Linked DNA regions of Teredinibacter purpureus. The main gene of each other region encodes a partner of the protein of the gene in region 2 in a complex. Links are inferred from orthologs where the notes say so. Each region holds a gene or a part of one and is shown on either strand. Other genes may lie near its edges. The genes, in order: accA, accD and accB.

Region 1 (4,810 bases), 1.2 Mb from region 2 along the record:
CGACTTCCTTGGCTTACGCACGCTCACGATTATTGACTGGGCGATAAAAATGATTGATTGCCGCCGAGAGACCCTTGGTGAGCTGCCGCTGGATATCACCACCATACCGCTCGACGACGCCCAGACATTCGCCATGCTCAAGCGCGCGGAGACTACCGCTGTATTCCAGTTAGAATCACGCGGCATGAAAGATCTTATTAAGCGGTTACAACCCGATACCCTCGAAGAAATGATCGCACTTGTGGCGCTGTTTCGTCCCGGCCCCTTGCAGTCTGGCATGGTTGACGATTTTATTAATCGTAAGCACGGCCGCGCAAAAGTGGCTTACCCCGATGCCACCTATCAGCATGACAGCCTTAAGCCAATTTTAGAGCCGACTTATGGCGTTATCGTGTATCAAGAACAAGTGATGCAAATTGCCCAAGTGCTCGCCGGTTATAGTCTTGGTGGTGCAGATTTACTGCGTCGTGCAATGGGTAAAAAGAAGCCAGAGGAAATGGCCAAACAGCGCGAAAGTTTTGAGAACGGCGCCAAGAGTTTGGGTATTGATCCAACGCTAGCGATTAAAATTTTCGACCTTGTTGAGAAGTTTGCGGGTTACGGATTTAACAAATCGCATTCGGCAGCATATGCTTTGGTGTCTTATCAAACGGCGTGGCTAAAAGCGCATTACCCTGCACATTTTATGGCTGCCACCATGTCGTCGGATATGGACAAAACTGACAAGGTTGTGACCTTCATTGAAGAATGCCGCAACATGAAAATGCCGTTATTGCCGCCGGACGTCAATAATGGAGAATTTCAGTTTACGGTCGATGACGACGACAATATTATTTATGGTTTAGGCGCGATAAAAGGCTTAGGAGAAGGCCCTGTCGAGAATATTATAGACGCTCGAGCAAATGGCCCGTTCACAGATTTATTTGATTTTTGCGCTCGAGTAGACGGGCGTAAAGTTAACAAGCGAGCCCTTGAAGCCTTAGTGCGCAGTGGCGCTTTCGACAAAATTGGCCCAGGTCTGGATATCGATTACGACCGAGCCGTTATGTATGTTGCCATAGCGGAGGCGGTTAAAGCTGCAGAACAAAAATCGGCCAATGCCAGTGCTGGGATGAGTGACCTATTCGGAGAGGTCGTGCCAAGTGGCGATGACAACAAGTCAGTTTATCAAGATTTTCACCGTGTGCGTCGCTGGAGTATTAAAGACCGCCTAAACGGCGAAAAAGAAACCCTCGGCCTATACCTTACTGGTCACCCTATTGATGAATACGAGCAAGAACTGTCTAACTTTGTATCCTCCCGTATCGCACAGTTAAAAGGGGATAAAGGCAAACAAACAGTGGCTGGGTTAGTCGTTGCGTTTCGGGTTATGAAAACCAAACGTGGTGATACCATGGCGTTCATTACTTTAGACGATAGAACCGGTCGTTTAGAGATCGCTGTATTTGCAGACACCTACAACGAATATAGGGACAAACTGGTTAAAGACGCAATGCTGGTCGTCGAAGGACAGGTTAGCAATGACGACTACAGCGGCGGTTTAAAAATGCGAGCAGACAAAGTGTCTGACCTAACCGATGCTCGTCAGGCCTGTGTACGGGCAATAAAGTTGGCATTTAACAGTGAAAGTCTACCGCTGAACTACGCCCAGCAGCTGCAAAAAGTATTGGCAGGGCATAGAAAGGGTGCGTGTACTTTGTGGGTCGAATACCAAAAGGCTAGCTTGGGTGCACGCTATACTCTGGCCGATTGTTGGTCTGTAGCGCCAACGGACGAGTTAATGGAGGATTTACGGATACTCTATGGGCATAGCAATGTAGAGCTCGTGTACCATTAAAATACCGATTAACGAATGAGCGAAATCGATAATGGGTTTATCAGTGCGTGATTTAGGGCACACGCATAGTTAATAAACCGCTGCAATTAGACTTTATGATCACGGCAAACAGGTGGTAAACTTGCCCACCTTTAATGACAGACCCGCCCGTTTAGAAGGGCTTTCTGCACGTTTTCCGCTCAATTTAGCTGCAAAGGTCGAACAGTAACCATGAATTTAAATTATCTCGATTTCGAACAACCGATTGCCGTTCTCGAAGGCAAAATTGAAGAGCTTCAATTGGTCGGAACAGATAACGATTTGAACATTGGCGAAGAGATAGGCCGATTACGTGAAGAAAGCACTAAGCTAACAGAGCGTATCTACTCTAATCTTACACCATGGCAAATTGTTCAAGTCGCTCGACACCCTCAACGTCCCTACACTGCCGACTACATCCCGCGTATTTTTGATGATTGGGATGAACTACACGGCGATCGTCATTTCGGTGACGACAAAGCCATTATTTCAGGTATAGGCCGTTTAAACGGCAAGCCCGTAATGGTCATCGGTGAAGAAAAGGGACGCTCTGTTAAAGATAAAGTCATGCGTAACTTCGGTATGCCCAAGCCCGAAGGTTACCGTAAAGCTCTACGATTAATGGAAATGGCCGAGCGTTTCAAGCTTCCAGTCTTAACCCTTATCGACACACCAGGCGCTTACCCTGGCATTGATAGTGAAGAGCGTGGTATTAGTGAATCCATTGCTCAAAACTTGGCTGTAATGTCGCGTTTGCGTACACCGATTATTTGTACTGTTATCGGCGAAGGCTCGTCTGGTGGTGCGCTTGCGATTGGCGTGGGTGATCATCTCAACATGCTGCAATATTCAACTTACTTCGTAATCTCGCCAGAAGGGTGTGCGAATATTATTTGGAAAACAGTTGAAAAAGCTCCTCTTGCCGCTGAAGCAATGGGTGTTACATCCAGTATTTTACAAGATTTAGGCATTATTGATGAGACAATCGAAGAGCCCCTAGGTGGCGCTCATCGCGATATGGACCTCATGGCCGAGCGTTTAAAAGAACGGTTATCCGAACAGTTGGACCAGTTACAATCCGAAAATATAGACACCCTGCTCGATCGTCGTTATGAGCGCCTAATGTCTTACGGCAACGTAAAAGACTAAGCGATTAAACCGCTTCCTCTGATAATCGGCGCCCAAATCAGCCATTTGAGCGCCGAAACTCCATGTACTCGTTCTCCCCTTCTTCGCTGAGAATTGTTCACCGCGCACAATTGATCTCTAAAACGGACGATTCCCTTATTTCGCCTATACTCATCCTGAAAGAAACCTTCAGGGAGTAACTAATGCTTCAACTTAGTTTGCGGGCCAAAGTAATGTTACTTGGCGTTGTGAGTGTCGGAATTGTGGGATTGGTGTCCGTTATCACCTTTACCATTCTCAGTGTTCAAACGGATGATTATCGAGCCATGCTTGAGGAAGAGGTGACGGCCTCTTTCCTTATGGATCGCACAGCACTGAATTACAAGCGTCAAGTACAAGAGTGGAAGAATGTGCTTATTCGTGGGCACACTAAAAACGACTTGGATAAGTACTGGTCTCGTTTTCAGGGGCTACAAACCGAAATCCAGTCGTTTGCCTCCGAAATTTTGCGTAAAGATTTGCCCACAGACGCGCAGCGAATGGTCGAAGAGTTTAAGCGTGAGCATGGGGCCATCTACTCAACGTACACCAGCGCTTATGGCACATTCGTTAGCTCGGGCCATGATTATAAAACCGCCGACTCCAGTGTGCGAGGGCTTGACCGCAAGCCCACCGAAAACTTGGAAGAGGCCGCCAATATTATGGAAGGTTTAGCTCAAGAGCATTCCAGTGCACTGAAATCTCAAGTGGCGAGCGCCATTACCACCAGTATTGTAATTGTCTTTATCGCCGTACTCATTGTGGGCTTTGGTGCGCATATGATTGGTCATCAACAAATATCAAAACCGATAGGTATGATGACCACAAATCTACGCCGTTTAGCCAACGGAGACTTTAAGTTTGAGGTTGATCGATTGTCGGAAGATGAGCTTGGTGAAATGGCTCGCTCTATCGACGGGCTGAGACAGAAGCTAGTGGCGAGTACAGACGATATTTATATCGTTATGCAAGAGCTGGAACGTACGGATACACACTTATCACAAGTGTCACAAGCCATTCAGCGCGGCACGCAAGATCAATATGCGAGAACGGATCATGCTGCTTCCGCAATGACTGAAATGGCCTCTACGGCGAAAGAAGTCGCAACGCATGCTGCTGAGGCGTCGTCTGCTTCAAGTGATGCCGATGAGGCCGCCGTGAGTGGTGAACGTGTCATGAATTCAGCCATTACCACAATGAGCCGCATGAAAGACCATATCTCCAGTACAACTGACGTGATTCTTAGCTTAGAGCGCGACACGACCGAGGTTGGCAAAGTGTTAGATGTTATTCGCGGCATCGCAGAGCAGACAAATTTACTCGCGCTTAACGCCGCCATCGAAGCCGCGCGCGCAGGTGAGCAGGGGAGAGGCTTCGCAGTAGTGGCCGACGAGGTGCGAACACTCGCTCAGCGTACCCAGGAATCTACGGCAGAAATTCACCAAATGATTGAAAGCGTTCAAAATGGCGCGCAGGAAGCGGTGAAGGCGATAGAGACTGGGGGAGAGCAATCGCAAGAAAGTATGAATAGAGTCAACGAGGCGGGGGAAATGCTAAAAGCTATTCGTGGCGCGGTAGATAAAATAACCGGCGTCAACCAGCTAATTGCGGCCGCTGCGCAAGAGCAGGCGCACGTTGCAGAAGATATTACCCAGAATATTACAGGTATTACTGATATCGCCAATGTTACTGCAGAGCAAGCGGGGGAAGTTACCGAGTCGGCTGAGCAAATGAGGGCAACGAGGTTGAACCTCGAAACCGTCATCGGTCAACTTCGACAGACGTAGC
Region 2 (4,777 bases):
CCCAAGCTAGAACGCTGAACTTATTCGTCGTTAACAGCAAACCAGATTTATCAATTCTCTCCAAAGTGCTTGGTTTTCTGGTACCATTTCGCGTTTTTTAGGTATTTGAATTCTCTGGAGAGACTTACACAGAGGAACGAGGAATCAGTGTGCGTATAAAAGTGTGTGGTATTACGAACGTAAGCGATGCGCGTGTAGCGGTAGAAGCCGGTGTAGATGCCATCGGCTTAGTCTTCTATGAACCCAGCCCTCGTAATATTGCCGATTTAGACGTTGCACAAGAAATAGCGTTGTCAGTTGGTCCTTTCGTGACGGTTGTTGCATTGTTTGTGAATCCTACAGTTGCATTTGTTCAACGCATACTTAAAAACGTACCTCTACATATTTTACAATTCCATGGTGATGAAGAAGCTGAGTTTTGTAAGCAATTTAATCGTCCATATATGAAAGCGCTGCGTATGAAAGAGGGCGTAGATGTTAATGCCCAGGTGGCACAATACCCGTGCGCAACCGGTATATTGTTAGATGCTTATAAGAAAGGGGTGCCCGGCGGTACAGGGGAAACCTTTGATTGGGCGCGAGTACCTGAGAAACCTTTAGCACCAATAGTTTTGGCTGGTGGCTTAACGCCAAACAATATTGCAAAGGCGGTGTTGTCCGTAGGTGTTTATGGTGTAGACGTAAGTGGCGGGGTTGAGTTGTCACCCGGCGTAAAAGATAAAAACAAAATTAAAGCGTTTGTAGATAATGCGAAGGTGGAGCGATTAAGTGAGTAGTAAAGTGGATAGTGATAGCGCAAAAATTGATTATTCAGCAGTCCCAGACGACAACGGACATTTCGGCATATTTGGCGGCAAATTTGTATCAGAAACACTGATGCATGCGTTGGATGACTTGGATTCACTCTATAAACGCGTAAAAGATACTCCAGAGTTCCAGCAGGAATTTGACTACGATCTAGCGCACTATGTTGGTCGCCCGTCACCGTTGTATTTTGCAGAGCAATTAACGAAAGCGGTCGGTGGCGCGAAGATCTACCTTAAGCGCGAAGATTTGAATCACACGGGCGCGCACAAGGTTAATAATACAATCGGTCAAGCTTTGTTAGCTAAATATACCGGTAAAACTCGCGTAATTGCGGAAACCGGTGCGGGACAGCACGGTGTGGCGACCGCAACGGTAGCTGCTCGCTTGGGCTTGAAATGCGTAGTGTATATGGGCGCGGAAGATGTCCAGCGCCAGGCGCTGAATGTCTACCGCATGAAATTATTAGGTGCGGAAGTGGTTCCTGTCACGTCAGGGTCTAAGACACTCAAAGATGCTATGAATGAGGCGATGCGAGATTGGGTTACCAATGTCGACGATACGTTTTATATTATTGGAACAGTCGCCGGGCCTCATCCTTACCCACAATTAGTTCGTGATTTTCAGTGTGTGATCGGTCGTGAAGCACGGCAGCAAAGTTTGACGCAAACGGGCAAACTACCCGATGCCTTGGTGGCTTGCGTGGGTGGAGGATCAAATGCAATTGGCTTGTTCCACCCTTTTCTTGAAGATGAAAGCGTCAAAATGTACGGCGTAGAAGCTGGTGGTTTAGGGGTTGAAACAGGTAAGCATGCCGCTCCATTAAACGATGGTATCCCTGGCATTTTACACGGTAATCGCACGTATCTAATGGAAGATGAAAACGGTCAGATTATTGAAACCCATTCGGTTTCAGCAGGGTTGGATTACCCTGGTGTAGGGCCTGAACATTCGTGGTTGAAGGATATTGGCCGCGTTGACTACGTGGCTATCAATGATGATGAGGCGATGAATGCTTTCCGCCGATTAACGAAAGTAGAAGGTATAATGCCCGCGTTGGAGTCAAGTCATGCCGTTGCATATGCAGAAAAACTCGCGAAGAAAATGGATAAAGACGAAATGATTATTGTTAATCTTTCGGGGCGAGGCGATAAAGATATTCTCACCGTTGCGGAAATCGACGGCATTACATTATAAGAGCGAGGAGCCTTAGTGAATAGAATTACAGTACGCCTGTCTGCCTGTAAAGCAGAAGGGAAAAAAGCGCTGGTTAGTTATATCGTTCACGGTGACCCTGTTGCTGATGCAACGTTACCCGCTATGCATGCTCTAGTTAAAAGTGGTACCGATATTATCGAGTTGGGTGTGCCTTTTTCCGACCCTATGGCTGAGGGGCCGGTGATACAGAAAGGGCATGAGCGAGCACTGGCCAATGGCGCTAGCCTTACCAGCGCCATCAAGTTAGTGAGAGAATTTCGTAGCACAAACAGTGATACACCGGTTGTGCTTATGGGTTACGCCAATCCAATCGAGCGCATGGGTTATAGCGTGTTAGCAAAAACCGCATCTGAAGCCGGAGTTGATGGCGTATTGACGGTTGACTTGCCTCCAGAAGAGGCGGGCCCATTCACTGAAGAGCTCAAATCTGTGGGTATGGAGAATATATTCCTCATTGCCCCTACTACTACCGAAAAACGTGTTCAGCAAATTACGAGTCTTGCCGGTGGTTTTATTTATTACGTGTCATTAAAAGGCGTAACTGGTGCAGGCCATTTAGACATTCAGTCAGTTGAAGATAAATTGCAATTGATACGAACCCATACTAAGTTGCCCGTGTTAGTGGGGTTTGGGATAAAAGATAAAATAACGGCCAAAGCTATTGGTGCAGTTGCAGATGGCGTTGTTGTAGGCAGCGTTTATGTAGAGGCTATGGGAGGAGCCTCACAACAGAGTGTCAGTGAGATATGCGATACTCTTTCAGCAATTGTTCAACCCATTCGTCAAGGATTGGACGAGCTATAACCTTTGAGAATTTTGAGTTATGAGTTGGCTAGAAAAAATTGTATCGTCAAGTGTTCGTTCTTCTGCTTCGCGTAGTGCTAGTAAAGTACCAGAAGGGTTGTGGAAAAAGTGTACAAAATGTTCCGCTGTTTTGTACCGTCCCGAACTGGAAAAAAACCTAGACGTATGTCCTAAATGTGATCATCACATGCGCATAGGTGCACGTCGTCGGTTGGATATTTTTTTAGATGAAGAGGGTAGGGAGGAACTCGCGACAGAGGTGTTACCTGTCGATAGGTTAAAGTTTAAAGATGTTAAAAAATACCGTGATCGTTTGACGACGGCTCAGAAGAATACGGGTGAAAAAGATGCGCTCGTGGCGATGAAGGGCACGTTAACGTCTATGCCAGTGGTTGCTAGCGCTTTTGAATTCGCGTTTCATGGCGGTTCTATGGGCTATGCTGTTGGTGAAAAATTCACTCGGGCTGCGCAGGTTGCATTAGAAGAGCGTATTCCTTACATTTGTTTTTCTGCAACGGGTGGTGCACGCATGCAGGAAGCCTTAATTTCTCTTATGCAAATGGCAAAAACCAGCGCTGTGATCGAGAAGTTAAAGATGGAGGGTATTCCCTTTATTTCAGTTATGACCGATCCGGTTTATGGTGGGGTATCGGCTAGCTTAGCGTTGTTAGGAGACATAAATGCAGCTGAGCCCGGAGCGAGAGCGGGCTTTGCAGGCCCTGCTATTATCGAGCAAACTATTCGTCAGAAATTACCGAAAGGTTTTCAGCGGAGCGAATTTTTGTTAGAGCACGGCGCGATAGATATGATTTTACATCGTAATCAAATGCGCGATCGCTTAGGCTCCATTCTGGCTAAATTGACACATCAGTCAGCGTGTTAACGTGGGCCGAGATCTTGTCCAATTGACCGTAACAATGTGATTCTGTGTGAATTCACAATCTCAGCATAATCCAGATTCTGTACCACGTTATTCAACCCTAGCGGATTGGCTAGCGTGGATGGAGTCTTTGCATCCCTCGGAAATTGATTTAGGATTGGTTCGAATCTCTGACGTAGCCAAGCGGCTCGGTTTTGCTTCGTTAGTGGGAGAGGGGCCGCGTACGGGCAACGGGCTAAAAATAGTCACGGTTGCGGGTACTAACGGCAAAGGGTCCTGCGTTTTTGCCATGGAGTCGTTACTTCGTGCAGAAAATAAAACCGTTGGTAGTTTTTGTTCTCCGCATTTTCTTTATTACAATGAAAGAATAAAGGTGAACGGCGTAGCCGTAGCCGATGACGTAATATGTTCAGCGTTTTCTGCGATAGATAAAGCTAGGCAAGATACAAGTTTGACCTATTTTGAATTTGGCGCTCTAGCGGCGATATTAATCTTCTGGGAATCTAACCTGGATTATTGGCTGCTAGAAGTCGGGCTTGGTGGGCGTTTAGATGCGGTTAATATTCTAACGCCGGATATTGCAGTCGTGACATCAATTGCCTTAGATCATGAAAAATGGTTGGGGAATACCAGAGAGGCGATTGCGTTAGAAAAAGCGGGAATATTACGAGAGGGGATTCCGTTTGTTTGTTCGGAGCTAGACGCTCCACGCTCCTTGCTTGATCGAGCTAAGCATTACAACGTGCGTCTGTTCCAATTGGGTGATCATTTCAGGGTTTCGAAAAACCACCATACTTCTATCGAGTTGTATGTGAGTGGTAACAGTGAGCCTATAACTGTCGAAGAGCCGCTTTTACCACTTCCAAGTATGGCGGCCGCATGCCAAGTGGTAGGGCTGCTGGGTTACCCATTAACGGATAGTGCTGGGCAATGTCTTTCTGGTCTCACGCTGACCGGGCGTTTTAGTCGTCACGCGCGGGCGGCGGGTAAAGGGTTGATTCTTGATGTTGCTCATAACCCAGCCGCAACGACCCTACTATCGGCTCGCTTAAACCAATATTTTGGCAGAGA
Region 3 (4,628 bases), 870 kb from region 2 along the record:
CGGCGTGCTAGCCGCAGTGGTTGCGAGCCCCTGCACCGCTCCCTTTATGGCCACAGCATTAGGCGTGGCACTAACGCAATCCGTTCCCGTTGCACTTCTTATTTTTGCCACTCTTGGTTTTGGCATGGCGCTTCCCTTTCTCGCACTTAGCTATAGCCCCAAGCTCGCCAACTACCTGCCGCAGCCCGGCGCATGGATGGACATTCTCAAGCAAGTACTCGCCTTCCCCTTACTGGCAACCGCCATTTGGCTTCTATGGGTGCTAGGCCATCAAGTGGGCAGTAGCGGTATAGCGCTAATACTTTCTAGCGCCCTACTCATCTGTTTTGCCCTCTGGTTAACGCGTTTTTCCCCCGGCTCAACCGCTTACAAACTGCTGTTACGGGTACTCATCGTAGCCAGCCTGTTTACCGCGGCACAAACCACCTGGGGTGTACGCCATTTGCAGGCAACACAAACGACAGCTCATTCCACTCAATGGACCCCTTTCAGCCTTGCAGGCCTGGAACAACTGAGAGCCGAAGGTAAACCCGTATTTGTAAACTTCACCGCAGATTGGTGCATAACCTGCAAAGTTAATGAGCGCGTCGCCTTTCACTCCGATACCTTCTTCAATGCCGCACAACAACAAAACATCACCCTGATGAAAGCCGATTGGACCAATCCCAATGACGAGATAGCAACCGCTCTCAAACGCTACAATCGTAGTGGTATCCCCCTTTACCTTATGTTTCCGGCAAAAATAGGCAGCGAACCGGCCATTTTGCCTCAATTCTTAACCCCTTCCATTCTTAACGATGCATTTAATAAAGCCTTAAGCAATTGAGTAATAACTAAGCTTTTTTTCATGATCTTCGTTAATTATGGAGATATCTGCGCTGAAAGTGAGCAAGTTCTCATCTTACGATAGACATCCCGCGCCAATTTAGGCAAAATCCCTCCAGCTACGCGAATGTGTGCTTGTTAGCCGCTGTGTATTACAATATCGGCACAATTCGCAGCATTTTCGAACCAGACTTCATAGACGACAAAATTTTGACGACAAACACGTTAAATTCTCTCATTGCGCAACTTGGTGGACAAACCCATGGCAACAATATTGGTTCTTCATGGCCCCAACCTCAATCTTTTAGGCACTCGCGAACCAGACGTTTATGGCAGCACCACCCTCGCCGATATCAACCAGCACCTCACCACGCTGTGCATTGAAAAAGGCCACCATCTACACGCTTTGCAGAGTAACGCCGAATATGAACTGATCGATCGTATTCACGACGCGCAAAACGAGGGCGTCGATTTTATTGTTATCAATCCAGCGGCCTTTACCCACACGAGCGTCGCCCTTCGCGACGCACTAGCCGCAGTGCGCATTCCTTTTGTTGAGTGCCACCTATCCAACGTATTTAACCGCGAACCGTTTCGCCATCATTCCTATTTTTCAGATTTGGCCAACGGTGTTATTTGCGGCTTCGGAGCACAAAGCTACGAACTGGCCCTTCAGGCCGCTTTTTCACACTTGGAAAACACTTAAATATGTTCCAAGTAATTAACCCTATCAATTAACGCGCTTGTTACAGAGAGGCCCTTATGGACATCCGCAAAATCAAGAAACTGATTGAACTGTTAGAAGAATCCAACGTAGAAGAGTTAGAAATTAAAGAAGGCGAAGAATCTGTTCGCATTAGCCGAGGCTCAAATAACGCCCCAGTACCAATGCAACCGATGTACCAACAAGCGCCAATGGCAGCTGCTCCACCCGCTGCTGCGCCAGCTCCAGCGCCTGCCCCCGTAGCCGTTCCAGAAGCCACCGGCCACCAAGTGCTCTCCCCCATGGTTGGCACCTTCTACCGTTCACCAAGCCCCGGTTCCCCTTCGTTTATGGAGATAGGCCAATCGGTTAAAACGGGTGATGTTATTTGTATCGTAGAAGCGATGAAAATGATGAACCAGATCGAAGCAGACAAGTCTGGCGTAATCGAAGCCATTTTAGTTGAAGATGGAGAACCGGTAGAGTTCGACCAGCCTTTATTGGTTATCGCTTAATACGCAATTAGAGGGTAAACACTATGTTTAACAAGGTCCTCATTGCCAACAGAGGCGAAATTGCGCTGCGTATTTTACGTGCATGTCGCGAATTGGATATCACCACCGTCGCGGTTTACTCAAAAGCCGACCGCGACCTTAAACACGTACGCCTAGCAGACGAATCCGTTTGTATTGGCCCAAACTCGTCAACGGAAAGCTACCTTAATATTCCCGCCATTATCTCGGCGATGGAAGTGACAGACGCTATAGCGGTTCACCCCGGCTATGGATTTCTGGCCGAAAATGCCGATTTTGCCGAACAAGTCCAAAAAAGTGGTTTTGTCTTTATCGGCCCAGACCCCGAAACCATTCGCATAATGGGCGACAAGGTGGCGGCTATTCGAGCGATGAAAGAAGCCGGCGTTCCCACCGTACCCGGCTCAGATGGCCCGCTGCCAGACGATGCCGAAGCTTGCATTATGATGGGACGCAAAATTGGCTTCCCGGTCATTATTAAAGCCGCTGCAGGTGGTGGTGGTCGCGGCATGCGTGTTGTTCACACAGAAGCCAGCTTGTGGAATTCTATTCAGGTGACGAAAACCGAAGCCAAATCATCATTTGGCGACGATACCGTCTACATGGAAAAGTTTCTGCAAAACCCTCGTCACGTCGAAGTACAAATTATCTCCGATGGTCAAGGCAATACCGTGCACCTGTATGACCGCGACTGCTCAATGCAGCGACGTCACCAGAAAGTTATTGAAGAAGCACCGGCACCGGGTATCAACGAAGAGGCACGACAAGCGGTATTCGATTCATGCGTAAAAGCCTGTAACGATATTGGCTACAAAGGCGCAGGCACATTTGAGTTCTTATACGAAGACGGCGGGTTCTATTTCATTGAAATGAATACGCGCATTCAGGTCGAACACCCCGTATCAGAAATGATCACCGGCGTAGACCTTATTAAAGAACAAATTCGTGTGTGTGCTGGCGAGAAACTCAGCCTTCGTCAAGAAGACATCAAAGCAACAGGCCACGCCATTGAATGTCGCATTAATGCCGAAGACGCAAAAACATTTATGCCATCGCCAGGGCTGGTTGATAACTTCCATCCGCCCGGCGGGCTAGGCGTTCGCGTAGATTCCCACCTATACAGTGGCTACACCGTTCCACCGTATTACGACTCCATGATTGCCAAAATAATTACGCACGCCGAAGATCGTCGCAGCGCATTACGACGCATGGAAGGCGCGCTGGACGAACTGGTTATTAGTGGCATTCGCACCAACACCGACCTACATAAAGACCTTGTCCGTGACGAAGCCTTTATTGAAGGCGGTGTAAACATTCACTACCTCGAGAAAAAGCTGGGTCTATAACCTGCGTTTTTTACCGTCCTTTAAACACCGCAGCCCTCTATGCTGCGGTGTTTTTAATTGAGGAAAACCAAAATGCCTTGGTTGCAATTGCGTATCCAAAGCGCTCGCGAGCGCGCACCCCTGTTAGAAACCACCCTACTCGAAAACGGCTCTCTCGCCGTGACATTCGAAGACAATGCCGACCAGCCAATATTTGAACCCGCATTGGGCGAAACACCACTCTGGCACGAAACTCGAATTACAGGGTTATTTGAGGCCGACATTGATACAGCTGATATCGGCGAAAAGGTGAGCGCTTACTTTTTTCAGGAAACGGGCGAAACATTAACGACCATCAACTGGCACCTTTTAGAAGACAAAGACTGGGAACGGGAATGGATGAGCCACTATCACCCGATACAGTGTGCCGACAACCTTTGGATTTGCCCGAGCTGGACGCCCCCGCCCGACCAAAATGCCGTCAACCTCATGCTCGACCCCGGCCTAGCCTTTGGTACGGGCACGCACCCTACAACTTTTTTGTGCCTGCAATGGCTCGCCGAACAAAATATTGAGTGTAAAACCGCCATCGATTACGGCTGCGGCTCCGGCATACTTGGCATTGCCGCATTACTCTTGGGCGCCTCCCACGTAACCGGAACCGATATCGACCCGCAAGCTTTACTCGCAACACGCGACAATGCCGCACGCAATGCACTGGAACCCGAACGCTTTCCTGTGTTTTTCCCGGCTAACTGCCCAACAGACACTGTCGATGTTGTTCTAGCCAATATACTCGCTGGCCCGCTAGTAGAATTAGCGCCCACATTGTGCGCACTTCTAAAACCTGGAGGCAAACTATGCTTATCCGGCGTACTTAACACTCAGCGTGACGCTATCGTTCAAGCTTACGAAACCGCTATAGAGATCGACGAGATTCGAGTAAAAGACGAGTGGATTTGCATAACAGGCACTGCCCGCTCCTCAAAGTAAGCTTGCGCGAACAAAATAAAGTGATTTATACGCCATTTGACTCACAAATGCTTGCTATCCCAATTTACGCTTGAGCAACTTGCGTATAAACTGCACATAAAGTGAGAATTGATAACGCATTAGCGGCTAAACTTAATGAAGATTCTAGAACGTTAGCCGCGCGACCGCGCAGAAACACACTGCTAGAGAAGAGCCACACCAAGAATGACAGACACGATAACCCGCTGTCCCAAATGCCACACATCCTTT

Evidence for each region.
Region 1: the proteins of accD (region 2) and accA are in contact, whole or in part, in a solved structure (PDB 8UXZ), measured with the Escherichia coli proteins. The link is inferred for Teredinibacter purpureus from one-to-one orthologs.
Region 3: the proteins of accD (region 2) and accB are in contact, whole or in part, in a solved structure (PDB 8UXZ), measured with the Escherichia coli proteins. The link is inferred for Teredinibacter purpureus from one-to-one orthologs.

Annotation. Positions count from the first base shown.
Region 1 is NZ_CP060092.1:4,228,639-4,233,448, reverse strand. What follows is about bases 1,083-4,025. They hold accA (acetyl-CoA carboxylase carboxyl transferase subunit alpha), read left to right. Parts: upstream 1,083-2,047; coding sequence 2,048-3,004; downstream 3,005-4,025. Other genes in these bases: H5647_RS18875 (methyl-accepting chemotaxis protein), read left to right, coding at 3,187-4,025; dnaE (DNA polymerase III subunit alpha), read left to right, coding at 1,083-1,837. Also shown: more of dnaE, read left to right, coding at 1-1,082; more of H5647_RS18875, read left to right, coding at 4,026-4,809. UniProt on the Escherichia coli protein: Component of the acetyl coenzyme A carboxylase (ACC) complex. First, biotin carboxylase catalyzes the carboxylation of biotin on its carrier protein (BCCP) and then the CO(2) group is transferred by the carboxyltransferase to acetyl-CoA to form malonyl-CoA.
Region 2 is NZ_CP060092.1:3,074,129-3,078,905, forward strand. What follows is about bases 1,868-4,777. They hold accD (acetyl-CoA carboxylase, carboxyltransferase subunit beta), read left to right. Parts: upstream 1,868-2,845; coding sequence 2,846-3,709; downstream 3,710-4,777. Other genes in these bases: trpB (tryptophan synthase subunit beta), read left to right, coding at 1,868-2,001; trpA (tryptophan synthase subunit alpha), read left to right, coding at 2,017-2,826; H5647_RS13555 (bifunctional folylpolyglutamate synthase/dihydrofolate synthase), read left to right, coding at 3,756-4,777. Outside these bases: tRNA pseudouridine(38-40) synthase TruA, read left to right, coding at 1-18; H5647_RS13535 (phosphoribosylanthranilate isomerase), read left to right, coding at 150-776; more of trpB, read left to right, coding at 769-1,867.
Region 3 is NZ_CP060092.1:2,204,181-2,208,808, reverse strand. What follows is about bases 555-3,315. They hold accB (acetyl-CoA carboxylase biotin carboxyl carrier protein), read left to right. Parts: upstream 555-1,587; coding sequence 1,588-2,043; downstream 2,044-3,315. Other genes in these bases: accC (acetyl-CoA carboxylase biotin carboxylase subunit), read left to right, coding at 2,067-3,315; aroQ (type II 3-dehydroquinate dehydratase), read left to right, coding at 1,088-1,531; H5647_RS09560 (protein-disulfide reductase DsbD family protein), read left to right, coding at 555-826. Outside these bases: more of H5647_RS09560, read left to right, coding at 1-554; more of accC, read left to right, coding at 3,316-3,407; prmA (50S ribosomal protein L11 methyltransferase), read left to right, coding at 3,480-4,379; H5647_RS09535 (DUF3426 domain-containing protein), read left to right, coding at 4,584-4,628. UniProt on the Escherichia coli protein: This protein is a component of the acetyl coenzyme A carboxylase complex; first, biotin carboxylase catalyzes the carboxylation of the carrier protein and then the transcarboxylase transfers the carboxyl group to form malonyl-CoA.